One region of the Streptomyces sp. NPDC102283 genome, then DNA from elsewhere that is predicted to be linked to it. Evidence: riboswitches for the same ligand, from Rfam matches in the RefSeq annotation. Region 1 holds a riboswitch; the other holds the start of a gene.
The links. A riboswitch is a leader RNA that binds a small molecule or an ion and turns the genes downstream of it on or off. The one in region 1 is predicted to bind cobalamin.
Positions count from the first base shown of each region.

Region 2: another riboswitch for cobalamin. It lies ahead of ACIRJT_RS05630 (CbtB-domain containing protein); the one in region 1 lies ahead of ACIRJT_RS14150 (ABC transporter substrate-binding protein).

Region 1 is NZ_JBIWLQ010000006.1:129,430-137,984, reverse strand. Features, by position in the region: gene ACIRJT_RS14175 (cysteine synthase) at 50-1,000, opposite strand; gene ACIRJT_RS14170 (MoaD/ThiS family protein) at 1,000-1,278, opposite strand; gene ACIRJT_RS14165 (putative leader peptide) at 1,377-1,505, opposite strand; gene ACIRJT_RS14160 (ABC transporter ATP-binding protein) at 1,575-2,372, opposite strand; gene ACIRJT_RS14155 (FecCD family ABC transporter permease) at 2,401-3,441, opposite strand; gene ACIRJT_RS14150 (ABC transporter substrate-binding protein) at 3,438-4,433, opposite strand; cobalamin riboswitch at 4,471-4,669, opposite strand; gene ACIRJT_RS14145 (Mov34/MPN/PAD-1 family protein) at 4,707-5,129, opposite strand; gene ACIRJT_RS14140 (amino acid permease) at 5,258-6,706, opposite strand; gene ACIRJT_RS14135 (DUF2017 domain-containing protein) at 7,075-7,686, opposite strand; gene clpS (ATP-dependent Clp protease adapter ClpS) at 7,757-8,074, opposite strand; gene ACIRJT_RS14125 (nicotinate phosphoribosyltransferase) at 8,154-8,555, shown strand, end outside.
Region 2 is NZ_JBIWLQ010000002.1:259,249-279,007, forward strand. Features, by position in the region: gene ACIRJT_RS05595 (amino acid adenylation domain-containing protein) at 1-9,292, opposite strand, end outside; gene ACIRJT_RS05600 (SMI1/KNR4 family protein) at 10,278-10,838, opposite strand; gene ACIRJT_RS05605 (Dyp-type peroxidase) at 11,184-12,416, opposite strand; gene ACIRJT_RS05610 (pirin family protein) at 12,877-13,842, opposite strand; gene ACIRJT_RS05615 (tetratricopeptide repeat protein) at 13,990-14,355, shown strand; gene ACIRJT_RS05620 (hypothetical protein) at 14,465-15,127, shown strand; gene ACIRJT_RS05625 (CbtA family protein) at 15,324-16,079, opposite strand; gene ACIRJT_RS05630 (CbtB-domain containing protein) at 16,140-16,355, opposite strand; adenosylcobalamin (AdoCbl) riboswitch at 16,401-16,493, opposite strand; gene ACIRJT_RS05635 (histidine phosphatase family protein) at 16,620-17,210, shown strand; gene ACIRJT_RS05640 (4'-phosphopantetheinyl transferase) at 17,457-18,176, opposite strand; gene ACIRJT_RS05645 (metallophosphoesterase family protein) at 18,173-19,153, opposite strand; gene ACIRJT_RS05650 (PI-PLC domain-containing protein) at 19,310-19,759, opposite strand, start outside.

The sequences.
Region 1 (8,555 bases):
CCTCGAGCGCCGGACGGGCTGCATGGGTGCGCCCGGCCGGGGCCCGGGGTTACGCCCAGAGCTGGCCCTGAAGCGTTTCGATCGCCGCTTCTGTCGTCTCCGCCGTGTAGACGCCGGTCGACAGGTACTTCCAGCCGCCGTCCGCGACGACGAAGGCGATGTCCGCGCTCTCCCCCGCCTTGACCGCCTTGTTGCCCACGCCGATCGCCGCGTGGAGGGCGGCGCCGGTGGAGACGCCCGCGAAGATGCCCTCCTGCTGGAGGAGTTCGCGGGTGCGGGTGACCGCGTCGGCGGAGCCCACGGAGAAGCGGGTGGTGAGGACCGAGGCGTCGTAGAGCTCGGGGACGAAGCCCTCGTCGAGGTTGCGCAGGCCGTAGACCAGGTCGTCGTAGCGCGGTTCGGCGGCGACGATCTGGATGCCGGGGCGGTTCTCACGGAGGTAGCGGCCGACGCCCATGAGGGTGCCGGTGGTGCCGAGGCCCGCGACGAAGTGGGTGATGGACGGGAGGTCGGTGAGGATCTCGGGTCCGGTGGTGGCGTAGTGGGCGCCCGCGTTGTCCGGGTTGCCGTACTGGTAGAGCATCACCCAGTCCGGGTGCTCGGCCGACAGCTCCTTCGCGACGCGGACGGCGGTGTTGGAGCCGCCCGCGGCCGGGGAGGAGATGATCTCGGCGCCCCACATGGCGAGCAGGTCGCGCCGCTCCTGGGAGGTGTTCTCCGGCATGACGCAGACGATCCGGTAGCCCTTGAGCCTGGCCGCCATGGCGAGCGAGATGCCGGTGTTGCCGCTGGTGGGCTCCAGGATGGTGCAGCCGGGTGTCAGGCGGCCGTCCTTCTCCGCCTGTTCGACCATGTGGAGCGCGGGGCGGTCCTTGATCGAGCCGGTGGGGTTGCGGTCCTCCAGCTTGGCCCAGATCCGTACGTCCTCGGACGGGGACAGCCGGGGCAGACGCACCAGAGGTGTGTTGCCCACGGCTGCCAGCGGGGAGTCGTACCGCATCAGCGCATGCCGCCGGCGACGGCCGGGAGGATCGTGACGTTGTCGCCGTCGCTGAGCTTGGTGGAGATGCCGTCGAGGAAGCGGACGTCCTCGTCGTTGAGGTAGACGTTCACGAAGCGGCGGAGCTGTTCGCCGTCGACAATGCGCTCACGGATGCCGGTGTGGCGGCTCTCCAGGTCGGCGAAGAGGTCGGCGAGGGTGTCCCCGTTGCCTTCGACGGCCTTCGCGCCGTCGGTGTAGGTGCGGAGGATGGTCGGGATGCGGACCTCGATGGCCATGGCGTGGGCTCCTGTCGAAAGCGTGGAGGTGGCGTGGGGCGCGCGTTTCTGCCCCCGCGCAGGGGGTGGTGCGTGTGGGTGGGCGCGCGGACCGCGGCTCAGGCCGGGCGGCTCACGGGCAGGCTGCGGGCGGGACAGATCGCGCTGGCGAGCCTGCACAGGTCGACGTGCAGCCGCGCTACGAGCAGCGTGCCCGGCGTCCTGTTGCTCACGTCATGGGGAACCATGCGGGCATCGTATCGATTCCCGGTGCGGAAACCCGAGTGTCGTATCAGATGGTGGATGGTGAGCGACCGTTATGTGGACATCGCGGGGCGGGTGAGCCCTTCCGGCAGGTAGACGACCGTGGGTGCGCCGGTCTTCGGGTGGGTGCTGACCTCGGCGGCGACGCCGTACACCTCGCCCAGCAGTTCGGCCGTGAGGACCTCTTCCGGAGTGCCGGAGGCGACGACCCCGCCGTCCTTGAGGACGTAGAGGCGGTCGCAGTAGTACGCGGCGAGGTTGAGGTCGTGCAGGGCAAGGAGGTTGGTGGTGCCGAGGTCGCGGACCAGGGAGAGGATCTCCAGCTGGTAGCGGATGTCCAGGTGGTTGGTCGGCTCGTCCAGGACGACGAGCGACGGCTGCTGGACCAGGGCGCGGGCGACCAGGGCGCGCTGGCGTTCACCGCCGGAGAGGGAGGCGAACGTACGGGGTTCGAGGGCGGCGATGCCGACCCGGGCGAGGGCCTCGGTGACCAGGGCGGTGTCGGCGGCGGTGTCCGCCTCCCAGAACCGCTTGTGCGGGGCGCGGCCCATCGCGACGACCTGGCCGACGGTGAGCTCGAAGCCGGCGTGGCCGTCCTGCGGGACGGTGGCGATGCGCTGGGCGCGGGCCTTCACGGGGAGGGCGGCGAGGTCGTCGCCGTCGAGGAGGACACGGCCGTGGGTGGGGCGCAGGGTGCCGTAGACGCAGCGCAGGAGGGTGGTCTTGCCGCTGCCGTTGGGGCCGACGAGGCCGACGGTCTCGCCGTCGGCGGCGGTGAGGTCGACGGAGTCGACGAGGTGGCGGCCCTCGCCGACGCCGTACGAGAGGCCCTCGGTGCGCAGGGTGGTCACGGGCGGGCTCCCTCGACGGGTGGTGTCTTCATGCGGGCGCTCCTTCGGGGCGGCGGCGGAGCATCCAGAGGAAGAACGGGCCGCCGGTCAGCGCGGTGAGGACGCCGACCGGGATGTCCTGCGGGGCGGCGAGCGTCCGGGCGGCCAGGTCGGCGAGGACCAGGAACACCGCCCCGCCGAGGGCGACGACCGGGAGCAGGGCGCGGTGCGCGGCGCCGACGGCCATCCGGGCCATGTGCGGGACCATCAGCCCGACGAAGCCGATCGCCCCGCTGTAGGCGACGAGCGCCCCGGTCATCAGGGAGGCGAGGACGAAGACGGCGGCCCGGAAGCGGGCGGTGTCGAGGCCGAGGACGGTCGCGCCCTCCTCCCCCACCAGGAGCAGGTCGAGCGGGCGGGCCAGGGTGAGGAGGACGGCGGTGCCGACGACCAGGGTGACGGTGGGGAGCGCGAGCATGTCCCAGCGGGCCGCGCCGAGGCCGCCGAGGGTCCAGTAGAGGACTTCCTGGAGGTGGTCGGCGCGGGCGGAGGTGACCAGGATCAGGCTGGTCAGGGCGGAGAGGACGTAGGAGACGGCGACTCCGGCGAGGACGAGCCGGTTGGTGGTGAGGCCGCCTCCGCCGCGCGCCAGGGTGTAGACGAGCAGCAGCGAGAGCAGCGCGCCGGCGAAGGCGGCGGCGGGGATGGTGACGGTGGTGGCGAGGGTCGCGCCGATGCCGAGGACGATCACGAGGACGGCGCCGGTGGAGGCTCCGGAGGAGACGCCGAGGAGGAACGGGTCGGCGAGCTGGTTGCGTACGAGGGCCTGGAGGACGGTGCCGATGACGGCGAGTCCGGCGCCGACGACGATGCCGAGCAGCACCCGGGGCAGCCGGACGTCCAGGACGATCGTGCGGAAGGGGCTCGCCTCGGCCCGCCCGGTCAGGATGTCGAGGACCTGGCCGGGCGGGATGCGGACGGAGCCGAGGGCGAGTGCGGCGAGCACGGCGGCGGCGAGGAGCGCGGCGAGGGCGCCGAGCACCAGGGTGTAGCGGAGCAGCCGCCGCGGTGCGGGGGTGCGGCAGCTCACGGGGTGGTGGCCCCCGGGTGGAGCTGGGCGGCGAGCTTGTCGACGGCGGCGGGGACGCGGACGCCGAGGACGGCGTCGGAGAGCGGCATGACCGCGAAGCGCTCGTTCTTGATGGCGGGGACGTCGGCGAGGGCCGGGTCGGTGAGGAGGCGCTTCTTCTTCTGTTCGACGGTGGTCGCGCCGTAGTCGTAGATCACGATGACCTCGGGCTTGCGGTCGACGACGTTCTCCCAGGAGGCGTCGCCGAAGGGCTTGTCGAGGTCGGCGAAGACGTTGGTGCCGCCGGCCCGTTCGATCAGTTCGTTGCCGATGCCCTCACCGCCCGCGGTGAAGGCGGTCTTGTCACCGCTGTCGTAGACGAAGACGGAGACGGGCTTCAGGTCGGCGAGCTTCTTCGCGGTGGCGGCGTTGTCGGCCTTGGCCTGCTTGATCCAGGCCTCGGCGCGGTCGGGGACGCCGAAGGTGCGGCCGACCTCGCGGATCTCCTCGTAGAGGGTGTCCATGGGCTGGTCGCCCTTGGTGCAGCTCTCGGTGTTGAGCCGGGTCTCGATGCCGGACTTCCTCAGCGCCTCGCGGCCGCGGCCGTCGGCGGCGGTGAAGGCGCTGCTGTAGCCGCCGTAGACGAAGTCGGGGTCGGCGGCGAGGACCTGCTCGTAGGAGGGGTACTCCTTGGCGATGACCGGGACGGACGCGTAGTCCTCCGCGTACTTCGGCAGGACCTGGTCGTCGAGGAAGGCGGTGCCGACGAGGGACTTCTTCAGGCCCAGTTCCAGCATGATCTCGGTGACGTGCTGGTTCATGGTGACGACGCGCTTCGGCGGGGCGTCGAACGTGGTGGTGACACCGCAGTTCTTCACGGTGTACGGGAAGCCGTCGCTCTTCGCCGCGGCCTTCTCCCCGGTGGCGGCGTCGCCGTCCGGGGTGGAGCAGGCGGTGAGGGCGAGCGGGAGCAGCACGGCGGCGGCTATGAGCGCGGGGGTGCGCCGGGACATGGCGAGGCCTCTCCGGGGGATTTCCGCGTCCCCTGGTCGATGCGAGAAGGCGGCGGGCCAGTTCCTGACTTCCGGGCCGCCCTCCGGTGCGTCGTCGTCCTCTTGAGGAGTCCGTCCGCGTGGGAGGGGGCCCGGTCACAGTGGCGGGACCGTGCCGGATTCGCACCGGCTTCCTGGTTCCTGCTGCCTTGATGGGTCTGGGGGCAGTGTGCCAGACCCGCACGGGGGCCCTGCGGGGGCACCCGGGTGGGTTCCTGGTGGGTCCCTGGTGGGTCAGTACGCCTCGACGACCCGCACGTCTTCCTCGGTGATCTCGCCGTCCACGATGCGGTACGAGCGGAACTGGAAGGGTCCGGCGTCGTCGGTGTCGGCGGTGGAGACCAGGACGTAGTGGGCGCCGGGTTCGTTGGCGTAGGTGACGTCGGTGCGGGAGGGGTAGGCCTCGGTCGCCGTGTGCGAGTGGTAGACGATCACGGGCTCCTCGTCGCGGTCGTCCATCTCGCGGTAGAGCTTGAGGAGGTCGGCCGAGTCGAACTCGTAGAACGTGGGCGAGCGGGCGGCGTTGAGCATCGGGATGAAGCGCTCGGGGCGGTCCGTCCCGGCCGGGCCCGCGACCACTCCGCACGCCTCGTCGGGGTGGTCGGCGCGGGAGTGGGCGACGATCTGGTCGTGGAGCGCCTGGGTGATGGTCAGCATGGCGCCAGGATATGCAGGCGGCCCCCGCGTACCAGTAAGTGGTACGCGGGGGCCGCATGCTGGACGCGTCGGCCGTTGGGGCGGCCGGGGCGGTCCGGGAGGAGGGCGGTGTGGGGCCCGCCCTCGGGTCAGTGGGTGTCGGCGGTGTTCCTCTTCTCCGCGGTGCGCGACTGGATCACCCGGTAGGAGACGAAGAGGAGGAGCGCCCACAGCGGTGCGCAGTAGAGCGAGACCCTGGTGTCCTCGTCGATCGCCATCATCACGATGACCAGGCCGATGAACAGGAGCGCGAACCAGCTCGTGTACGGGGCTCCGGGGGCCTTGAACGAGGACTGCGGGAGCAGACCGGCGTCGGCCGCGCGGCGGTAGCGGATCTGGCTGATCAGGATCATGATCCAGGCCCACATGCCGGAGATGGTCGCGAAGGAGACGACGTAGGTGAACGCCTTGCCGGGCCACTGGTAGTTGATCCACACGCCGACGAGCATCAGGGCGGCGGAGAAGGTGGTGCCCACCAGCGGCAGGCCGTTCTTCGTCAGCTTGGTGAAGGCGCGGGGGCCCTGGCCGTTGAGGGCGAGGTCGCGGAGCATGCGGCCGGTGGAGTACATGCCGGAGTTGCAGGAGGAGAGCGCGGCGGTGAGGACGACGAAGTTGACGATGGCGGCGCCGACGCCGAGCCCCATCTCCTCGAAGGCCTTCACGAACGGGGAGGCGTCGGGCTCGAAGGTGGACCACGGCACGACCGAGAGGATCATGATCAGCGCGCCGACGTAGAAGACGGCGATGCGCCACGGCACGGTGTTGATGGCCTTGGGCAGCACGGTCTTGGGGTCCTTGGACTCCCCGGCGGTGACGCCGACGAGTTCGACCGCGAGGAAGGCGAACATGACGATCTGGAGCGTCATGAGCGTGCCGGTGATGCCGTTGGGGAAGAAGCCGCCGTCGTTCCAGAGGTTGGCGACGGTGGCGGTGTCGCCGGCGTCGGAGAATCCGACGGTGAGCACGCCCGCGCAGATCAGGATCATACCGATGATCGCGGTGACCTTGACCATGGAGAACCAGAACTCCAGCTCACCGAAGAGCTTCACGGAGATCAGGTTGGCGCCGTACAGAATGACGGTGAACACCAGGGCCGAGAGCCACTGCGGAATGTTCCACCAGTACGTCATATAGGTGGCGGCGGCGGTGACTTCGGTGATTCCGGTGACGACCCAGAAGAGCCAGTAGGTCCAGCCGGTCACGAATCCGAAGAACGGGCCGAGGAATTCCCGGGCGTACTCCGAGAAGGAGCCGGAGACCGGGCGGTACATGAGGAGTTCGCCCAGGGCCCGCATGATGAAGAAGATGACCAGGCCCGCGACGACGTAGGCCAGGATGAGGCTGGGTCCGGCCCGGTCGATGGCTTTGCCCGCGCCGAGGAAGAGCCCGGTGCCGATGGCTCCGCCGATGGCGATCATCTGAATCTGACGAGCGCCCAGACCGCGCTGGTATCCCTCGCCACCGGTCCCGGAGTCCCCGGCGTCGCCGCCGGGCCGACCCTTGTCGATGTGTCCCTCGTCGACCTGTGCCGATGTCATGGTGGTGCGCCTTTCTCCACGCCGATCCGCGCCTCACAAAGCCGCGGATCAGGTCCTGATCCCCCCGGATATGGATGGAGTGCCGCCGGCGTTCGGCCGGTTCGTGGCGCCCCCGGGAACAGGGGTGGCGTCCCCGGGCGGTCGTGAAGATTTATCACGGCCGCCACCGGACACCGTGGGACATTCTGTGGCGCACGACACAGGAAAAAGCGGGCAAGGGGTTCCGTCCGGCACGAAAAGGCCGGATCACTTGGTGCGATCGTTATGCGGATCTGAGCGTCCGTTGAGCGAACGGAGGGTGCCCGCCCCGGTGTGACGGGCGGGCGCCCTCCGCGTTCACGGCCTTACCGCATTACGGCATTACGGCATTACGGCATGAGCGTTTCGACGAGCGTTTCCTGGAGTGCGCCGAGCCAGAGGTAGGCCATCACCATGGGCTTGCGCGGATCGGCGTCGGGGAGCCGGTAGAGCGAGCCCTCCTGGCCCTCGTCCTCGTCGGAGACCTCCAGCCGGGTGCCGATGGTCAGGCGCAGGTCGTTGAGGGAGCGCAGCCAGCTGCGGCACTCGTCGCCGGTGAGGGTGAGGACGGCGCCGCCCTCCCCGGTGGGCGAGAGCGCGTCCAGGGTGCGGACGACGGCGACGGCGTCCTCGCGCTTGCCCGAGCGCAGGTCGTTCTCGGTGAAGCGGCGGAACTCGGAGGACAGCTCGCGCAGCTCCTCCTCAGGCTTTCCGCCCTCGGCGGGCCGGTCGGGGCCGCCGTAGGCGTCGGGGAAGAGCCGGGCGAGCGCCGGGTCGGACGGCGGCTTGCTGGGGCCCTCGGCGAAGAGGGCGGCGAGCGGGTCCTCGCCGTCGGCGGGCGTCTCGCCCGGGCCGATCAGTTCGAGCAGCTGGACGACGAGGGAGCGCAGGATGGAGATCTCGACCTCGTCGAGCGCGACGGCCGCGCCGCCGCCTGGGGTGGCCTCGAAATGGCCGGCCATGGATTCTCCGATGGTGGGTCGAACGGGGCGGGTGAGGGCGGGGCGAGGGGCGGGCCGAGCCCTGAAGGGGTCAGTCGCGGTCCTGGGTGAGGGTGGCCCACAGCCCGTATCCGTGCATGGCCTGGACGTCGCGTTCCATCTCCTCGCGGCTCCCGCTGGAGACGACGGCGCGGCCCTTGTGGTGCACGTCCATCATGAGCCGGCGGGCCTTGTCCTTCGGGTAGCCGAAGTAGGCCTGGAAGACATAGGTCACGTAGCTCATGAGGTTGACCGGGTCATTGTGGACGAGCGTCACCCACGGGACGTCCGGCTCGGGGACCACGAAGGTCTCCTCGGCCGAATCGGGACGTTCGATCTCTAGCGGGGTAGCAACGCTCACCTGTCCCATGCTGCCACCCGGGCGGGTCCCGTGCACAAACGGACCCCACATCTCGTCACTTTGACGAATAGGGGGTAGCATCCCAGCCATGAACTCAGCGGACCTCGGGCGACGGGTCGGCGTTCCGTCGACCGCGCTCTTCACCGACCAGTACGAGCTGACCATGGTGCAGGCGGCCCTCAAGGCCGGCACCGCCGACCGGCACTCGGTCTTCGAAGCGTTCACCCGCCGACTGCCCGAGGGGCGGCGCTACGGAGTCGTCGCGGGCACCGGCCGGGTGCTGGACGCGGTGGAGAACTTCCACTTCGACGACGAGATGATCGGCTTCCTGCGGCAGCAGGGGATCGTCGACGAGCCCACCCTCGAATGGCTGGCCGACTACCGCTTCAGCGGCGATATCTGGGGCTACCCGGAGGGCGAGGTCTACTTCCCCGGCTCCCCGATCCTGCGGGTGGAGGGCTCCTTCGCCGAGTGCGTGCTGCTGGAGACG
Region 2 (19,759 bases), on a different contig from region 1:
CCGGGGGCGCGATGATGCCCACCGATGCGGAACTCCGCGGCCACGTGGCGGACTCCGCCCGCTGGAGGGGATCCCACACCGGTATCAGCGTGGCGACGCCGTCCGCCGGCTCCGGCGTCTGCTCGGCTCGACGGCCCGCGATGCCTCGCAGACGCAGGCACACCGTGCCGTCGTCGGTCGCGAGGTCGATGTCGATCCGGTCGGCGCCGCGGTCGTCCTCGGCACGGCGTATCAGGGCCCACATGGTCCTCGCGCCGGGCGCGAGGACTTCGGCCGACTTGATGGTGAACACCAACCCGACCCGATCGTCGCCGTCGAGCAAGCGCATGCACTGCATCGCCGAGTCCACCAGCGCCGGGTGCGGGACGGGACCGTCCACGCTTCCTGACGCCGTGCTGGGCAGCCGCAGTTCGGCGAGCACCGCAGTGTCGTGGCGGTGCACCGCCACGACCCCCTGGAACGTGGGGCCGTAGGCGATGCCGCGATCCCGCCACTCGGCGTAGAACCGCTGGGGGTCGAATTCCGTGGTCCGGAAATCCCGAAGCAGCGCGGGCAGATCGAGCGGCTGCGCGGCCGTCGGCTCCTCGGCGGACACCTCGCCCTGACAATGGAGAACGGGCTCGGCTCCGGCGGACTCGGTGGAGGACACCGTGAACCGGGTGACGCCGCCGTCCGCCCGGAGGTCCACCCGCAGGGCGCGCGGCCCGCCCGACACCGAGAGGGGTCGCAGGAAGACGATGTCACGCAGGCGAACCGCGTCGCCCGCGGGGCGCCTCGCCGCTGCCGCGGCCCACTGCAGATACATGGCCCCCGGGGCGATCCCGGTTCCCCGCACCCGATGTTCACGCAGGTAGAACTCGTCGCCGGTCAGCACTCCTCCATAGCGCCGCGGCCCGTCGTCCGCCGCCGCGCGGATCGGCAGCGCATAGCGCTCCCCCGCGAAGGGGTAGCCGGGCAGCGGGACGCGGCGGTAGCGGCTGTCGCGGAACAACTCGGCGAAATCCGGTACCGCACCGTCGAGGAACTGTTGGGCGAGCGCCCGCAACCTGGAGTCCGCGCTCGGTGCCGGAACGTCCTGCGCGGAGAGCCAGGTGGTGCACCGGCTTTCCAGTTCCGCGATGTCCCGGACCACACGCGCCCATCGGTGCCGCAGGTGCCTGCGGCCGAGCAGAAGTGTGTGGCTCACGTCGCCGACATCGAGATCCGGATGCTCGCGGCAGTGGCGCGCGAGCCGGGCCACCTGGTCGCGCAAGGCGTGCTCCGTCGCCGCCGACAGCACGATCAACCGGTCCCCGTCCGGCCTGCTCCGCGGCGGCGTGGGCGGCTCCGACGACTGCTCGATGACGGCGTGGGCGTTGGTGCCGCTCGCGCCGAGCGACGTGACCGCGACACGCCGCTTGCCGCCTTCCGGCACGGCCCACCGCCTCGGCTCGGTGTGTACGAAGAACGGGCTGCCGGCCAACGCGACGCTGGAGTTCGTCTCGGTGTGATGGGGGAGACCGGGGATCACCTCGTGCCTCATCGCCAGCAGCGCCTTGATGACGCCGATCACGCCGGCCGCGGCCTGCGCGTGGCCGATGGAGGCCTTGGTCGAGCCGAGCGAGCAGAACCGCTCGGCGTCCGTGAAGCCGCGGAACGCGCGATCGAGCGCCCGGAATTCCACCGGATCGCCGAGCTTGGTTCCGGTGCCGTGCGCCTCGACCAACCCGATGCCCGCGGGGTCGATGGCGAAGTCCTGGTAGATCTGCCGGATCAGCCGTTCCTGCGAGGTCCCGTTCGGCGCGGCGATCCCGTTCGTCGTGCCGTTGTGGTTGATCCCGATTCCACGGATCACTCCGTGGATGTGGTCGCCGTCCGCCTCGGCGTCCGAGAGCCGTTTGAGGACCAGCGCGCCGACTCCCTCGGCGGGCACGAATCCGTCGGCCGCCTGATCGAACGAACGGCACCGGCCTGTCGGGGAGAGCATCCCGGCCCGCGACGCCGCCAGATACAGTCGCGGCGAGTTCTGGACGTAGACCCCGCCCGCGATCGCCGTGGTGACCTCGCCCGCCCACAGCGCCTGACACGCCAGGTAGAGGGAGACCAGCGAGCTGGAGCACGCGGTGTCGACCGCGATCGCCGGCCCGTGCAGATCCAGGTAGTACGCGATGCGGGACGGCACGAGCGAGTTCATGTTGCCCCACAGTGCCTGGCCGGGGTAGTCGGACGGCCCCGTCAGATCCAGGTAGTCGCCCGCGGCACAGCCCACGTAGATGCCGCACCGGTCGCGGTCCAGCGACTCGCCCGCGTGGCCCGCGTCCTCCAGTGCCCGCCACGCTTCCTGGAGGAACAGCCGCTGCTGCGGCTCCATGTAGAGGGCCTCCGCACCGGAGATCCCGAAGAAGAGCGGGTCGAACTCGTCGACGCCGTCGAGGAGGCCGCCGTCCAGGCAGACGCTGCCCAGCGACGCGAGGTCCCAGCGGGACACCTTCGAGACAGCGTCCCGGCCGGAGGCCAACAGGTCCCAGAACTCGTCGGCATCCCTGGCGCCCGGGAACCGGCCGCTCATGCCGACGATCGCGACGGGCTCCCGGCCGCCGCCGGACGGCCTGGATGCGGCGGACAGTTCAGGTAGCGCGGACGGTCCGGATACGGCCGACGGCTCGGGTACCGGGGACGGCTCGGGTACCGGGGACGGCTCGGGTACCGGGGACGGCTCGGGTACCGGGGACGGCTCGGGTACGGCGCCCACGATGGCGGCGCCTCCCTCGTCGACGATGAAGCTCGTCAGCCTCCTGATCGACGGGTTCTCGAACAGCACGCTCGGATCGAGGTCAGTGCTCAGCGACTCGTTGAGCCGTTGCACCAGGGAGACCCCGGTGAGCGAGTCCAGTCCGTAGTCGGCGAAGGGCTTGTCGGACGCGAGCTCGTCCGCGGTCAGCTTCAGCGTCTCGGCGAGGATCCGCTCGACGGTCGTGCGGACATGCTCCGGAAGCGAACCGGGCGCTGCGGGCAGCGGATCCCGGCGTGGGACGGGCGTACCGGCACGCGCCAGCAGTACCTGCTGGCCCAGGTCGCGGGCGGACTCCGCCAGCGGTTCCACCGTGTCGAACCCGCACTCGCGCAACACTTCGCGCCACGCGTCCGAGGACAGCGCCGGTCCGCCCTGCATACGCCTTCCGTCCGTGAACCGCCACCACCCTTCGAGGAGCCCGAAGGTCAGGTGCGACCACCAGTCGTTCCGGGCGAGTTCGTTGAGTACGAGGACCCCGCCGGGCCGCAGCAGTGCTCTGGCATGACGCACTGCCTGCACGATGTCCTTGGTGGCGTGCAGGACGTTGTTGGCTATGACGATGTCGTAGTCGCCCGCGCCGAGCCCCTGTGCGCCGGGCACCCGCTCCACGTCGAAGGCCGAGAAGGACACGTACGGCACGTGGTCGGCGAACCGCCGCTCCGCGTCGATCAGGAACGCCTTCGAAATGTCCGTGTAGCGGTACTCAGCGACGTCGCGGCCCGTCAGTCGGGCGAAAACGCGCTCGCTGGTGCTGCCGGTGCCCGCTCCGATCTCCAGCAGCCGGATCCCGTCGCGGCGGGCGTCCGCCTCCGCGCGCACCGCGCCGGCCGTCACGTCGTTGAAGTAGTCGGCCGTCGCGTTCCCCCGGTAGACCGGTTCGACCAGCTCGAACGAGCCGCCCGGGAACATGACCGCCGTGGCCTTCGTCCGCCCGGACAGGATCGCGGGCAGGGCCTCGATCATGCGCTCGGTCAGGCCGGTCTTGGCCGCCGGCTCCGGATCTTCGGCACGGGAATCCTTCCACGCGCGCCAAGCACGCCACGCCTCTTCGAGGCCCGGCGCACTCTTCCCGGGCGCAACGAATTCGCCCTCACGCACGAGTTCCCCGTGGCTCAGCAGCACGGTCACCGTGTGGTCGAGCCACTGGGCCAAGGACGGCGTGATCCCCTGCCCGATCAGGTCGCGACGAACGGGCGCGTCGAAGAGTCCCGCCGCCACGAGCTGGGCCAGCACGAGCGGACGCGCGAGGCTGTCCATCTCGTCCGTGGTGGACGCGCGACCGGACAGGAACGTCCCGACGCTCTCAGGCCCGGCCGCGGCCACGAGCAACGATGCCGCGTCGAGCGGGTCGGCGGCCCGAGGAACCGGCGCCGCCTCTCCAGTCGGCCAGTACCGTTTCGCGGCGAACGGATACGTCGGCAGGCTCACCCGCACCGGCGGATTGGCGCCGTGGTAGGCGTGCCACTCGACGTCGACGCCGTTGACCCACAGGGGCGCGATCTTGTCCCACTCCCCGTGTTCGAGCCACCTGGCGGCCAGGTCCCGCAGCTCCCCGGGGCGAACGAAGAGGCCGAGCAGCTGGTCCTCGGGCCGTCGGGCCGTACCTTCGAACACCGGTCCGCGCGCCCCGCGCTCGACGTAGTCCTGAAGGGTCGCGATCAGCCCGTCCACGTCGTTCGCGACGAAGACCACGCGTTCGGCCATCGCCCGCCGCCCGACCTGGAGCGTGTACGCGAGCGACGCCAGATCTCCGTGCGCGTCCCGGTATCCCGGCAGGAACTCCAGAAGCTGCCGCGCGAGGACGCCGAGACGCTCCTCGTCGCGGGCCGAGAGGACCACCGCTTGGGGGCCGGGGCGTCCGGCGGCCCGCGCACCGGTCGGCGCCTGTTCCAGCACCGCGTGCGCGTTGGTGCCGCCGATGCCGAAGGAGCTCAGTCCCGCCCGCGCTGGCTCGTCGCCGTCCAACGGCAGATTCCGGTCGGCCACGAAGAACGGCGACGCGTCCCAGTCGATCTCCGAGCTCGCCGCGTCGCAGTGCAGGGTCCGCGGAACCTCTCCGTGCCGCAGGGCCAGGGCCACCTTGATGAGGCCGGCGATCCCCGCGGCCGCGTCCAGGTGGCCGATGTTGCTCTTGACCGAGCCGATGCCGCAGTACTGGCTGCGTGCCGTGTAGTGGCGGTACGCCTCGGTCAGAGCCGCGACCTCGATGGGATCGCCGAGCCTCGTGCCCGTACCGTGCGCTTCGACGTAGCTGATCGTGGACGGGTCCGTGCCCGCCTTGTCCAGCGCCTTGCGGATCACGTCGGCCTGGCCGCGCACACCGGGCGCGTAGAACCCCGCTTTGTCGCCGCCGTCGTTGTTCACCGCGACGCCGCGGATCAGGCAGTAGATGTGGTCGCCGGCGGCGATCGCCTCGCTGGCGCGCTTGAGGACGACCACGCCGACGCCTTCACCGCCGGACATGCCGTCGGCGCCGTCGGCGAACGCGCGGCTGCGCCCGTCGCTCGAGAAGTTCAGACCCGGCTGGTGGACGTATCCCAGTTCCCCCGCGGAGAACAGGCTGGCCGCGCCGACGATCGCCTGGTCGGCATCGCCGGACAGGAGTCCCTGGCAGGCGACGTGCACCGCGCTCAGCGCCGAGGAGCAGTTGGTGCTCACCGCCATGCTGGGGCCGCGCAGACCCAGCTTCGTGGAGATCATCGCGGGCACCGTGCCGCCTTGGGCGAACAGCCACGCGGCGTAGGTCTCGGAGCTCGCCAGGACCCGGGGGCCCGAGGCGTTCGCCATCAGAGCCGGGAGGAGGGCGTGGTAGAAGTTCGTGCTCGTGGACGTGGTGACGCTGGTCCCGGGAACGTCCTCCGGGCGGTAGCCGGCGTCCTCCAGCGCCTGCCACGCGTGCTGCAACAGCAAGCGCGCCTGTGGGTCCATGAACTCGGCGTCGCGGGGGGAGATGTCGAAGAACGCCGCGTCGAACTCCGCCCTGCCGTCCACGACCGATCGCTGCGGCACGTATCCGGGTCGGGTGATCAACTCCTCCGGCACTCCGAGCGTGCGCAGTTCCTCGACCGACCAGGAGGTGCCGCCGCTGCGCCCCTCCACGAGCTCGGACCAGAATGCGCGGTGGTCCATGGCTCCCGGGAACCGGCAGGAGATGCCGATCACCGCGATCGCGTCACCGAGCGAGGCGTCGGCGGCCGCCGGAGTGGCAGGGCGCGGATCAGGGTGCTGCTCGGGCTCGACCGACTGCGCCGCGCGTGGTTGTCCAGCAGGTGCCGCTCCAGCAGCTGCCTGTCCAGCGGGCAACAGCCCCGTCAGGTGCCGGGCCATCGCCGCGACGGACGGGTGCGCGAAAAGGCTGGTGGGTCGCAATGAGCAGCCGAACCCGCGGTTGATCCGCTCCACCGCTTCGATGGCCGCGAACGAGTCTCCGCCGATGTCGAAGAAGCCCGCGGCACGGTCGATTTCACGCGAGCCGAGCACCTCTTCGAAGATCCCGCGCACGGTCCGCTCGATGTCGAGCGTTGCCACCGGGCTGTCGGCGGCCGGGCGCGGCGCCGTCCGGGCGGCCTCGGTCAGTTTCGCCCGGTCGACCTTGCCGTGCGCCGTGAGCGGAAAGGCGTCCAGGGCCACGAATGCGGCGGGCAGCATGTAGGCGGGGAGGGTCCTGGCGAGTTCCGCGCGCAGCAGCGCGGCGTCGACAGGCGCGTCCCCGTTCCCGGTGCAGTAGGCCGTGAGCCTGTCCGACAGGCCCACTTGCTCAAGCAGGACGACGCTTCGGCCGATCTCCGGGCGGGCGTCGAGCACCGCCTCGATCTCACCGGGTTCGATGCGATGGCCGCGCAGTTTGACCTGGTTGTCCATCCGGCCCAGGACGACGATCTCGCCGTTCGCCAGCCGGCGCGCGCGGTCTCCGGTCCGGTACAGCCGTCCGGGCGCGAACGGGTTGTCCAGGAAGCGCCCGGCCGTCAGCTCCGGCTTCCGGTGGTAGCCGAGCGCGACCCCGTCGCCTGCGATGTGAAGCTCGCCGGTCACGCCGACAGGCAGGGGGCTCAGGTTCTGGTCGAGGACGTACAGCTGGGTGTTCGCGATGGGGCCGCCGATGGTCACCGGCTCCTCACGGCGCAGCCGCTTGGCCGCGGACCAGATGGTCGTCTCCGTGGGCCCGTACAGGTTCCATGCCTCGCCGCGCGCCACGAGTTGGTCCTTCAGGCCATCGGGTAACGCCTCGCCGCCGCACAACACCTTGACGCCCTCGGTGTTCTGCCATCCGACGCGCACCAGCATGGCCCAAGTGGCCGGAGTGGCCTGCATGACGGTGGGCCGCCAGTCGGCGATCTTCTCGGCCAGCAGCGTGGCGTCGGCGGCCGTGGCCGATGCGCAGACGCCGACCTGCCCGCCGGTGATCAGCGGGAGGTAGAGCTCCAGGGCGGCGATGTCGAAGCTGTGCGTGGTGATGGCCAAGAGCCGATCGGTGGACGCCACTTGCAGTGTGTCCGCCATGGCCAGCAGGAAATTGGTCAGCGCGGCGTGCGGAACTACGACGCCCTTGGGCTTCCCCGTGCTGCCCGAGGTGTAGATGACGTAGGCGGCCGGAGGTGTCGAGGTTCGCGGGTCCGGCGCATCGGCGGTCGTCTCCCCCGCCGCCGCCCGTGCCCAGGCGGCCCGATCATCCGCGCGGTCCGTCAGGAAGAGTCTCGCGTTCGGCGCGCCCACGGCGGCCAGCCTGTCCATCACCGCCTCATGGCAGATGATGAGTTGCGCGCCGCTGTCCTCCACCATGTAGGAGAGGCGTTCGGCCGGCAGCCGGCCGTCCAGGGGCAGATACACCGCGCCCAGCCGCATGACGGCGAGGAGGGCCACGACAAGGTCGATCGACCGTTCGTAGCAGACCCCCACAACGTCTCCGCGGCCGACGCCTCGACGCGTCAGCGCCTGTGCCAGCGCCGAACTGTGCTCTGCGAGTTCGCGATAGGTGAGAGTCCGCTCCCCGCAGGTGACCGCCGGGGCGTCCGGATTCGCCTCTGCCTGCTCCGCGAAGAGGTCCCAGCACGTCCGGTGCGCGGGAAAGGGGGCCTCGGTGCGGTTCCATTCCTCGATGACGAGGCGTCGTTCCTCCTCGTCGAGCAGGTTCAGCCCGCCTATCGGCGACTGCCCGTCCGAGTCGAGGATGCTGCCCACCAGGGTGGCGAAGTGTTCTGCCATGCCCGCGACGGCGTGGGCGGAGAAGGCGTCGGGGTGGTATTTCCAGTTCACCAGGAACCCGTCACCGGGAGCCACGTCCACCGTGAGGTCGTACTCACCCAGCTGGTACAGCCCGTCGACGAGCTCGAAGTCCGTCTCTCCGGTGGCGCGGGCCCGATCGTCCAGGTATCCGGAGAGAGCGGAATCCTGGTAGTTGTACACGATCTGGTAGAGAGGCGACCGCGGATTCACGCCCCGGGCACCGAGATCGCCCACGATCCGGTGGAACGGGTAGGTCCCGTGCTCGAGCACTTCGAGCACCGTGGACTGCACGCGCCGGGCGAACGAAGCGAACGCCTCGGAGCCGTTCGGCCTGCTCCGGACGGGCAGCGTGTTGACGAAGCAGCCGACGACCGGGTCGAAGCGTTCCGTCGGGCGCCCGGCCGCCGGCATCCCGATGACGAGGTCCTCGCTTCCGGTGTACCGGTGCAGCAGAGTCAGGAAGGCCGCCAGGAAGAAGATCCCCGGGCTGATCCCCTGTGAAGCGGTGAAGGCCGCGATGGCGGCGGTCTGCTCCTTCGACAGCCGGCTGCTGTGTACCTCGCCCACATGGGGCGCGTCCGGCGGCAGAGCCACCTGTGAGGGTAACCCGGTGAGCACGTCCGCGCCGGCGAGCTCCCGCACCCAGAACGCGCGGTCCTCCTCGGCACGCTCGCCGGCGAGTACATCCCGCTCCCACGCGACGAACTCACCGAATGAGGCGGAGCCCACCTCGATCGGCACGTCCCGCCCCTCGACCCGCGCCCGGTACGAACGGAACAGCGTGTCGGCGACGAGACGCCCCGACACTCCGTCGATCACGAGGTGATGAACGACCAGCAGAACGTAGGCCTCGGACGCGGAGCGACGCAGGACAGTCAACCTGGTCAAGGGATCAGCGGCCAGGTCGAACGGCCGCCTCGCCCTTTCCGTCAAAGAGTTCACCACCCGACCGGACGGCACGTCGGATATGTCCACGTACTCGACGAAGAAGCCGTCCGCATCTCCGTGGGACAGAAGCGGCCCGTCATCCGTCTCGCGCACCGAGGCCGAGAGAAGCGGATGCCGCGAAAGCGTGTCGCGGAACGCGGCCTGAAGCGTGGCGGTATCCACGTCCGCGAACGAGAAGCACACGGGAACGTTGTACGCGTACGTCTCCGGCTCCATCTTGGCAAGCGCCCACAGGCCGCGCTGCCCCTCGGACAGAGGGATGTCCACGCGTCTGTCGAGCTCGGCCAGTACCCCCGTCGTCGATATCTCGCCGTCGGCGTACATGCGGGCGAGCGCTCGAAGGCTCATGACGAACTCCTTCCTGCCACGCCACCCAGGCATGACACCGCGGCAGAAGATCGCGAGCGAACGCGAGAATTCTGCCCGAGCCCGCACGGAGCAGGCCTCCAGTTGTCTTCCGACGCCCACCCGTGCAACGCCCACCCGTGAACCCGGCCGACTATGACCGCTCCTTGATCATCGTGGTCGAACATCGTGTCCCCGCACCGGGCCACGTTCCCGAGCGGCTCCCGCAGCGGCACCGACTCCGGACTCCGGGTGCCGAAGGTCAATGGGCGGGGTGGTGCGACCGACAGCACCTCGATCAGATCCCACTCGGTGGTATCGAACGACTCGGGATGGCCTGACCGCTGCGACACGCTCACCAGCGCGTCGGCCGGGCCGTAGGACCAGCCGCGGTGGGTACAGGTGTGCTTGCGGATCGAGCGGAAATCGGCGCGGCACGCCAGGGTGCCGCAGTGAGGGCACGAGGCGAGGCAGGCCCGGATCGGGACGAACACGCGGCCCCACTCCCGGCGGGAGGGTTTCGCATCGACACCGGACAGTCCACCGGTCCGCCCTCGGCGTCGACGAGCCCGAGCGGTCGATCGAACGCGACATCCCGGCCGGGCACTTGAGGCCTGTGCGCAGCAACGAGCAGCAGGCGCCCACGGATATGGCCGTCGGTGTCATGACAATGAGTATGACCCGCGGAGCGTTGCGTGTTCTCGCGTTTGTTCCGCTGTGGGACACATCACTTATACGTTTCGACCAGCGAGGAGTACGTGATGCGCGCTGCCGCCGGGAGCCGGCGCCTGACCGATCCAGTCGTCCCCGCACCCGCAGGGGGTGTTCCTTCGCAGGCCTGGTTTCCGGAAGCCCACTCGCGCGACTGCGGTCGCCGCCTCCAACAATGACGTGCCCGGCCCGCCGATCAGGTTCAGCGGTGCCGGTGTCGGAGACGACCAGGATGTCGCGGTCGCCGACGTCGAGTCCGCGACCTGCGTCGGAGGCGCTACTCGGCCCGCCACCAGCCCTGTCCGACATGCCAGTCCCTCACCCAGCGCAGGAAGTCGCCCCCCGGCTGATCGGACGGGCCGTCGGCATAGGGTGCGGCGCATCCGTCTCCGAGCCACCACACCCTGCCGCGTTGCGGCCCGGTCACCACCAGCGTCCAGTACTCACCGGGTTTGTCGCTGCCCAGCAGTACGGAGCCGTGCTGGTAGGTCTGGTGCAATGGAGACGAGTGGCGGGTGTCGTACTCGTACTCCCACTGCCACTCCTCTTCAAGAGGGAAGGGCCGGCCGGGCAGGCGTAGGGCGGTGCCGTCGAACGGCACCGGGCTCAACCAGCAGTCCGCTTCCCAGACGGCCCAGCTGTCCGGTTTCTCTCCCAGGGGCAGCAGTCCCCCCTCGTCGGGCGGACCGTCGTCGGTGCCGTCAGCGACCTCGGTCACGAAAGTGCGATACGGCTCGGGCAACACCACCCCGTGTCTTCGCTCCCACACCAGAAGCTCTTCCCTGTCCAAAGGTCGGTGACGGACCTCTGCCGGAAAGGCTTCACGCAGGCCGACCATCGCAACCGAAATCGCATCTTCCACGCCCTACAGGTACCACCGGGCACCGACACTCCGGCTTCGGACCACTGCACGCGGCGGGTGGACAGCCAAGCTCGGACGGACTTCTTCGCTTGCGACTTCGCATGCCTCCGGCCGGGAGAGGAAGCGCATGGTGTCGGCGGTGGAGATTTGCGGGAAGATCACTTCCGGAGGCTGTGCCGTTCCGGCGGTGACGGAAGCGGAAGCGCCGCGAGCTGAGAAAGGACCGCCTGTCCGGCTCGCCAGGTGCGCGGACGAACCGCGGCGGTGGAGCTGATACGGATATCGCTGAGCTGAGACGCGCCGCCCGGAGGCGTTCGAAGATCATTTACGGGCCCCTCCCTGGCCGAGCAGTGCGGAGGCGTAGAAGTCCGAGTCGTCGGCCACTCCCGGCAGTACGAGAAAGTAGCCGCCGCCCGTGGTAATGCTGAAGTCGGCGAACCGCTCGCCCTCCAGCCGTTTCTGCACCGTCGCGAACTGCCTGGCCAAGTCCCGCTGGTAGCAGCAGAAGAGCAGCCCTACGTCGAGCGTTCCGTCGGGCGCGAGACCTCGGTCCATGTTGTAGCTTCGGCGCAGCAGGACCGAGCTCTCGCTTCCTTGGGTACGCGGATTGGCCCGGCGGATATGGGAGTCCAGCGGCGTGATTCGGCCTTCTGGGTCCCGCCCGTAGTCGGGCAGGTCGCTTTCCTTGCGCCCGTCGAGCGGTGCACCGGTGGCTTTGCGCCGGCCGAAGATCTGCTCCTGCTCGGCCGTCGGGACCCGGTCCCACTCCTCCGCGTGGAACCTCACGGTGCGCAGGACCTGGTAGCTGCCGCCGCGCGCCCAGGCCGGTCCCTCGTGGCCGACCCAGACAAGCCGGTCCATCTCTCGCTTCGATGTGGTGTCGGGGTGCGCCGTGCCGTCCTTGAAGCCGATGAATGACCGCGGAGCGCCCTCGGGTCGCGGTGGGTTCAGGAAGCCGTCGGCCCGCCACCGCGTTCGCAGCAGCCCCGCGGTTTCCCGGGCCAGATCGCGTACGACGTGGAGGACGGCGTCGGGATGCTGGGCGCAGATCTGCAGGGAGAGGTCACCGTGACTGTGTTCGGAGTCCAACCGGTCCCCGGGGAACTCCGGCATGTCCACGAGTCCGGGTGGCCGCACTCCTTCCAGTCCGTACCGCCTGTCGAACAGCGACGCGCCCACGCCGACGGTGATGGTCAGCCGGTCCTGCGGGCCGCGCACCGCCGCTACGTCCGGGTCTTTCGGTGTGACACCCGCTGTCAGGGTGCGGCACCGCGTGGTGAGCTTTTTGAAGAGGGCCGCCAATTCTGTCCGGTCGCGCGCGAGCACGTCGAACGCGACGAAACCGCCGAACGGCTGCTGCCGGGTGAGGATGCCTGCCTGATGTGCACCGTGGAACGGCACCCGGCCATCGCCGGAAGCGCTCGTCGAGATGCTGGAAGCGGGGCTGACCGACACCGTTGCGGCCAGGCCTCCGGCTCCCACCAGGCCCGCGGCGCCTCGTACCAGGGCGCGTCGGCCGGGATGCGGAGCCCGGGCGTGGTCATGTTCTGTCATGGCCGTTCTCTTTCCGGGGGGTCGTACGGCCTGCTCTGTCCCTGTCACCTCTACCCGGCTCGGGCGATAGCTGGGCGAGGGAAGCACCTCTCGCATCCTTTTGGCGTACGGAGAGGTGGGCCATGAGATCTATGGCGGCCGGCGCCGTCCCGCGACCGCCGTCACGCCGTCACGCCGTAGGGCGGAGAACGGCGCCTGCATGGTCGCCGGCTACGTGCGGCGGCACCTCACCCAGCGCCCGGACGGCGTCATCCCCGGCGGTGGTGGGGGCGGGAGCGACAAGGGCGGCGGCCTCCTCGCCCCCTGCGAACTCGTCCTCACCGATAGCCGCCTTGCCCACTCGGCTCTCCCGGGCACCGGGGCGAAGGGTCGGCCTGCGCGGGGTCCTCATTCTCCTGGTGGCCGTCGCGCTGACCGGGTGCACGGCCGGCCTGAGGGCAGTTCGGGCGGTGAACCCGGCTCAGCGCACCCTCCCCCGCGCCTTCAGCGGCACCGGAGGCAGCTCGGGGGCCGGAATCGGAGGGCCGTCGTAGCCCTTCACCTCACCGAAACGGGTGCCGTTCATCCAGTCGTCACGGGCCTGGGCGATCTCCTCGTGGGAACGTCCGATCCAGTTCCAGAACATGACGAGTTCCTCCTCGAAAGGCTCGCCGCCCAGGAGCATCAGGCCGGCGTCGGAGACGGCGCGCAGGGGCAGTTCGGTGCGGCCGCAGCCGAGGTAGAGCATCGAGCCGGGCAGCACGGGGACGCCGTCGACCTCGGCCTCGCCCGACATGGACAGGACCGCGTACTCGAAGTCGGGGTCCAGGGGCAGGCGGGCCTCGGCGCCACCGGCCAGGGCCACGTCGGCGCCGACGATCGGGGTGTACGCGGTGCCGGGCGAGGCCGCACCGTCCAGTTCGCCCATGATGACGGTGGCGGACACGCCGGGGGCGGTGACGAGGGGCAGGTCCGTGTGGTGCTGGAAGTGCGGCTCGATGGTGCGGTGCGCTTCCGGAAGGGCCACCCAGAGCTGCGCCCCGTGCAGGAGCCGGGCGTGTTCCTTCGGGCTCTCCTCCGAGTGGCTGATGGCTCGCCCCGAGGTCATCAGGCCCAGTTCGCGGGGGCGTACCGTCTGCAGGCTGCCGAGGCTGTCCCGGTGGAGAACCTCCCCGTCGTGGAGCCAGCTGACGGTCTGGAGGCCCATGTGGGGATGGGGCGGGACCTGCATTCCGGGCTCGTCGGTGATGTCGTCGGGGCCGTAGTGGTCCACGAAGGCCCAGGCGCCGACCATGCGCCTGCCGAGGTTGGGCAGCAGGCGGCGGACCTCGGTGCTCTCGCCGAGCTGGACGCGGCGGGGGGCGAGAAGCTCACGGACGGGTTCGGCGACGACGAAGCCGCGCCCTCCGCAGACGGAGGGCGTGGCCTGGCGATCGAGATTGCTCATGGCGCTCAACCTATTCCCGTAGGGGCGTGCGGCACCGGGTCCCACGCCAAAGTTTTAGTGGAATGTTCAACCATTGTGCGATGTTGTCATGGCTGAACGTACGGCGGGGCGGCCCGGAACCGGCCCGCACCACACGAAGGAGGACACGTGAGCGAGACCGAGACCTACTACGAGTTCGGCACCGCCGCCGACCGGTGGGACCGGGCGCAGATGTTCTTCGAGGCCAAGGAGTACCTGACGGCCGCGCGGATCCTGGGCGGACTCGTCGAGGAGGAGCCGAGGCAGGTCGCCCCGAGGCTGCTGCTGGCCCGCTCCTACTACCACTCCGCCCGGCTGGGTAGGGCGGAGAAGGAGCTCCGGGCCGTTCTGGAGCTCGACCCGGTGGAGAGCTACGCGCGCCTGATGCTGGGCCGGACGCTGGAGCGCCAGGGGCGGACCGCCGACGCGGCTCCGCATCTGCGGATGGCCGCCGCCCTCAGCGGCGACTTCGGCCCCGGAGGCGCCCTCTCCTGAGCCGCCCCGTGTGAGCGGCCGGGCCCGCACCCCTCGGTGCGGGCCCGGTCTCCTTTACCCGCCGATACCGGCATCGGACAATGGGATCTCCAGGACGAAGGGGTGGGAGATGCACGGATCCAGGAGTGCGGCGTTACGCCGGGCGCGGTCGGCCGCGCTCATCGGGCTGGCGGTGGCGGTTTCGGCCGGCTGCTCCGGCGGCGATGAGGGAAAGAGCGGAGAGGCGGCGGAGCAGGCCGCTCGCCCGCCGGGAGTCCACAGCTGGACCAGCAGACCGTGCGATCTCCTCACGGGCGCGGCGCCCGCCGAGGGCTTCACCCTCGGCAGCACCACCGACTCCGCCTCCTCCGACGCCCGGGAGGACCTCGGCGAGAACGGGGCACGGCCGCTCTACCGGCAGACCGGCTGCCTCGCGGACCTGAAGGCTCCCGACGGCACGTTCTGGAAGCTCAGCACCAGGGCCTCGGTGTACGAGGACCCCGAGGCCGCCGGCCACGCGTACCGCGTCAAGGAGGACCTCGACCGCGCTCACGGGCGCGGGCCCGAGAAGGTCCACGACGCGGCCTACGCGATACCGGCCGACGACCGGGGCCGACCCGGCCGCACCCTCCTCCTGTGGAACGGCGACCTCGTGCTCACGGTCTCCGCGTACGCACCGCACGGGAGCACGGAACACGACGTGCAGCAGGGCCTCGAACGCATCGTCGGCAACGCGGCACGCCGCACCGAGGACGGCCTGCGCGACCACGACGCCTCCTCCCCCGCGCCATGAAGACCTCTGTTCCCCGCCCGCTGCCCCCTGGCTCAGGTCCCCGCCGTAGCAGCGCTGTGAACCTTGCTACCCGCCGATCGCCACCCGCCTCGGCGGCTGTCCGGACGCGAGGGAGCCCGCCGGGGCCACGCCCGGCGGGCTCCTTCGTGTGCGTGCGCGCCTGCGTGTGCGTACGCACACGCAAGGACGATCCGGCTCAGTTCACCGCGCTCGCGGTGCGGTGCGTCGAGGCAAGGGCGGCGGGCGCCAGCAACCGTTCGGTGAGGTGGCCGAAGACGACGCCGAACACGGTCCACAGCGTCGCCTGCACCGCGAGCGTGGAGAGCCGGAACTCCCACAGCAGGCCGGCCGGGAAGTCCTTGCCCACTTCGTCGAAGGAGGGCAGGAAGGCGTAGGCGAGGCCGATCAGCAGGACGAAGCCGGCGACTGCTGCGACGGTCGCGTTCCAGTTGCCCAGGCGTGGAGCGAGCCGTCTGCCGATGATGACGGCGGCGACGGCCAGCAGCACGCTGAGGGCGACCATCAGGAAGAACAGGGCGGTGCGCTCACCGATGGTGTCGGGGTTGCCGACGGCGGGCGGGTTCGCCGGGTATTTGAGGAACGGCACGACGTAGACCGTGAGCAGGGCGGCACCCGCGATCAGCGCCGCCGTGGCCCGGGGGCCGAAGTCGCCGATGCGGCCCAGCGCGTAGCAGAACACGAGGGCGGCGATCCCGCCGACCGCGACGCCGAACACCAGAACACCGGTGGCGAGTCCGCCGGTGGCCTGCGTGGTGCGGCTGACCAACTCCTCGCCACCGCCGTGGTCGTGGCTGTGCGCCTCTTCGAGGGCGATGGCCGCGTCCACCTGGGACTCGCCCAGGAAGTAGGCCACGGCGAGCGCGAACGCGCCCGCGATCAGGCCCGCGAGCATGCCGCGCACGAGCAGAGCTCTGACAGATGTGGAGTTCACGATATTTTCCTGATTCCTCTTGCTTCCCGTGTCCGCTGATTACCTGGTTGCTCAGGTGCCTCAGTGGCAGGGGAAGCCGAGCAGGTGACGGCCGTCGTGAACCCATTCGTGGACGCCTTCGCCCGAGATGAGCGCGGTGGCGCCCTGTTCGGCGCCGACGAAGTACAGCAGGACGAGCATGAGGATGCCGAAGAAGACCGCCCACGGGGCAATGGCCTTCGCCGAGATCGGGGCGACCGTGGATGCCCCTGGCGCCGGAACGGCGGACTGTGCCATGGCAGAACCTCCTGTGGGAACACGCGTCCCTGTCGTGGTGCCTCGGACGAAGGTGCCGGGTCTGACTTCCCCGCGGGCGCGGGTTCACAGTGGCGCGACCGTGCCGGATTCCCACCGGACTTCCGTCGCACCCTCGTCATGGTCGACGTGACCATACCGCCTGCGCGCAGGCACCGCCATGGTCCAATCTGCGGGGTGGCGAAGCGCGGATTCCATGGGACGACAGGGTCCTGGGGCCCCTGATGGGAAAGTGAAGGCAGGGACATGACAGTTCGGGTGACGTTGATCTCACCGGCGATGAACGCCGCACTGCGGGAGGCCCGCTTCGACGGCGACGCCCCCCTGGACCGGTCCGGCCGGGAGCGGGCGCTGGCGGCGGCCGGCGCGGCGCCCGCGGCCGGAATCGCGCTCAGCGGCCCCTCCGAGCGGTGCCGCGGGACCGCCGAGGCGCTCGGCCTGACGGCGCGGACCGAACCGGCCCTGACCGGCTGGGACCTGGCGCGGTGGTCCGGCCGCCGCCTCGACGATGTGGCGGCCGCCGAACCCGCTCAGCTGACCGCCTGGCTCGGCGATCCTTCGGCGGCTCCGCACGGCGGCGAGTCGCTGCGGGATCTGGTCGAAAGGATCGGAGGGTGGCTGGATTCCCTCGGCGGGCCGGACGCACCCGGCGCGGGCTTTCTGGCCGTGGCCGAGGCCGCCGTCGTACGGGCGGTGGTCGTCCATGGCCTGCGGCTGCCGCTGGAGGCGTTCTGGCGACTGGACGTCGCCCCGCTGACGCTCACCGGACTCAGCGGGCGGGCGGGCCGGTGGAACGTGGCACTGGGCCGCCCGCTGACCGCTCCCCCGGCCGGCTGAAAGTCACCGCGCCACCGTCAACGCCCCCGGCCGGCTGGACTCCCTGCACCACCCCCTACAGCCCCCAGCGCCTGCCGAACGCCACCGCGCAGCCCTCGCACGACCCGCCGGACCTCACACGCAACGCGCTCCCCGGCCGCCCCGCCGAACGCTCCCGCGCACCGCGCACCGCGCACCGCGCACCGCGCACCGCGCACCGCGCACCGCGCACCGCGCACCGCGCACCGCGCACCGGCTGATTGCACGTCACACTCCGGCGATCACCCGCCAGTCGGGCCGGACCAGCACCGCCGTGGCGACGATGCCGTCCTCGATCCGCCAGTGCCCGTGCAGAGTCGTCGGCAGGGCCGGGTCCGTGAGAAGCAGACGCGCGGCGAACGTGCCCTCGGCGGCCGACCCGCCCTTAAGCCCCTCGCCGCCCCTCGGATCGTCGACTCGACGGAACGTCAGATCTGCCTGGATGAAGTCGAGTTCGACTCCTGTGACCGGGTACCAGGTCTTGAAGACACTTTCCTTGGCGCTGAACAGGACACGGTCCCAGTGGATCTCGCCCGTGCCTTCCGGTGCGGGCGGACCGATCCGCTCGCGTTCCGCGGGCAGGGTCACCAACTCCCTCACGCCGGTGGGGAGCGGGGCGTGCGGTTCCGCGTCGATGCCCAACGACAGCACGTCCGTCGCACGGGCCAGCGCGGCCGCCCGGTACCCGTCGCAGTGGGTGAGGCTGCCGACGATCCCCTCGGGCCACAGCGGTCGCCCCCGGTGACCGTGGAGCACGGCGACGGGCGGCAGGCCGAGTTGGGCCATGGCGCGCCGGGCGCAGGCGCGGGCCGTCGCGAAATCGTTCCTGCGTTTGGCCACGCTCTTGGCGATCAGTGCCTCCTCCTCCGGGAAGAGGGTTTCGTCGGGGACGGTCTCCGCGCGGGTGGCAGCGCAGGAGATGTCGGCGGGCAGCAGCCGCTCGATCATGAGGAGCCTCCGGGGGTGCGCCGTCGTGCGGACGGTTCGGCGTCGGTGCGGGCCGGTGGGGCGGGTTCGCCCTCGTAGGGGAGGATCTGCCGCAGCAGGCCGCGCGGGTGCCCTCTCTCACGCCACTCCCTGGGGTAGCCGATGGAGACCTCCTCGAAGCGCACCCCGTCGTACCAGGTCGTACGGGGAATGTGCAGGTGTCCGTAGACGACGGCGGTGACGTTGAAGCGGCGGTGCCAGTCGGCGGTCAGTTCGGTGCCGCACCACTGGGCGAACTCCGGGTACCACATCACCGACGTGGGTTCCCGGACCAGCGGCCAGTGCCCGGCGAGGACGAGAGGTATCCCGGTGTCGTGCTCCGCGAGCCGGCGTCCGGTCGTGGCGACCCGCGCGCGGCACCAGTCGTCCCGCGTCGGATAGGGGTCCGGGTGCAGGAGGTATTCGTCGTTGCAGACGATGCCGGACTCGTGCGCGACGGCCAGCGACTCCTCCTTCGTATGCGTTCCCGGGGCGCGGAAGGTGTAGTCGTACAGGAGGAAGAGCGGCGCGATCGCCACCGGTCCGTCCGGGCCCGGCCAGAGCGGGAACGGGTCTTCCGGAGTCGTCACTCCGAGGTCCCGGCACAGCTCGACGAGGTGGTCGTAGCGGGCCTGGCCGCGCAGTTGGACCGGGTCCTTGGGCAGCGTCCACAACTCGTGGTTGCCGGGGGTCCAGATCACGTGGGCGAAGCGCTCCGCGAGGAGTCCGAGCGTCCACCGGATGTCCTCGGGCGTCTCCGCCACATCGCCGGCGACGATCAGCCAGTCCGCGTCGGACGTCGGATGCAGGGACTCCACGATGGCGCGGTTGTCGGTCACCGCGGCGTGCAGGTCGCTCACGGCCAGCAGACGGCCCGCGCCCTGCTGTCGGCGCCCGTCGCCGGGGGCGGGAACGGCGGCGGGAGCACCGTGCGGTGCTGGGTCGCTCGGAGGCGTCATGGGCGCTGTCTTCCCGATCTGTCGGCAGTGGTCCGGCTCCGTCCGCACGGTGGGGAGCCGCTGGGAAGGTAGCCTCTCACGCTCCCCTCGTGGTTCCCCCGGGGTTTCGGACGGCGGGCACGTCGGACAGAGATCCGCCGCGTCGGTGACGTCTCGTCAGTCGCGCTCTGTCCGGGTGAAGTTCAGCTCGTCCACCGCGCCGAGCGCGTCGCCGACCGTCGTGTAGTCGACGGCGATGAAGGTGACCGGACTGCCGCGTTCCGCCTCGCAGGCCCGGGTCCGCTCCAGGACCCAGTCGCGGGCGTTGACGCGACCGGCGTCCAGGCGGCTGCCGCCCGCGTTCGTGATGAAGTGATTGAGCAGGAAGAGCTGTTTCCCGGTGCCGCCCCGGTGGGGCGCGCACGTCATCTCGGACGGGCTCCGGAAGGCGAACGGGGTCTCCATTGCGTACCGGTAGAAGTTGCGGTACCAGGGCGCCGGACCGTCGGCCTTCTCGGCGAACACCACCAGGCGCCGACCGCTGTCGATCATCTCCTCCAGGGTGGGCCACGGGGCGTCCGGGTCCGCCGAGGGGGTGTGCAGGAGGTCCTCCAGGCCGGCGGCGCG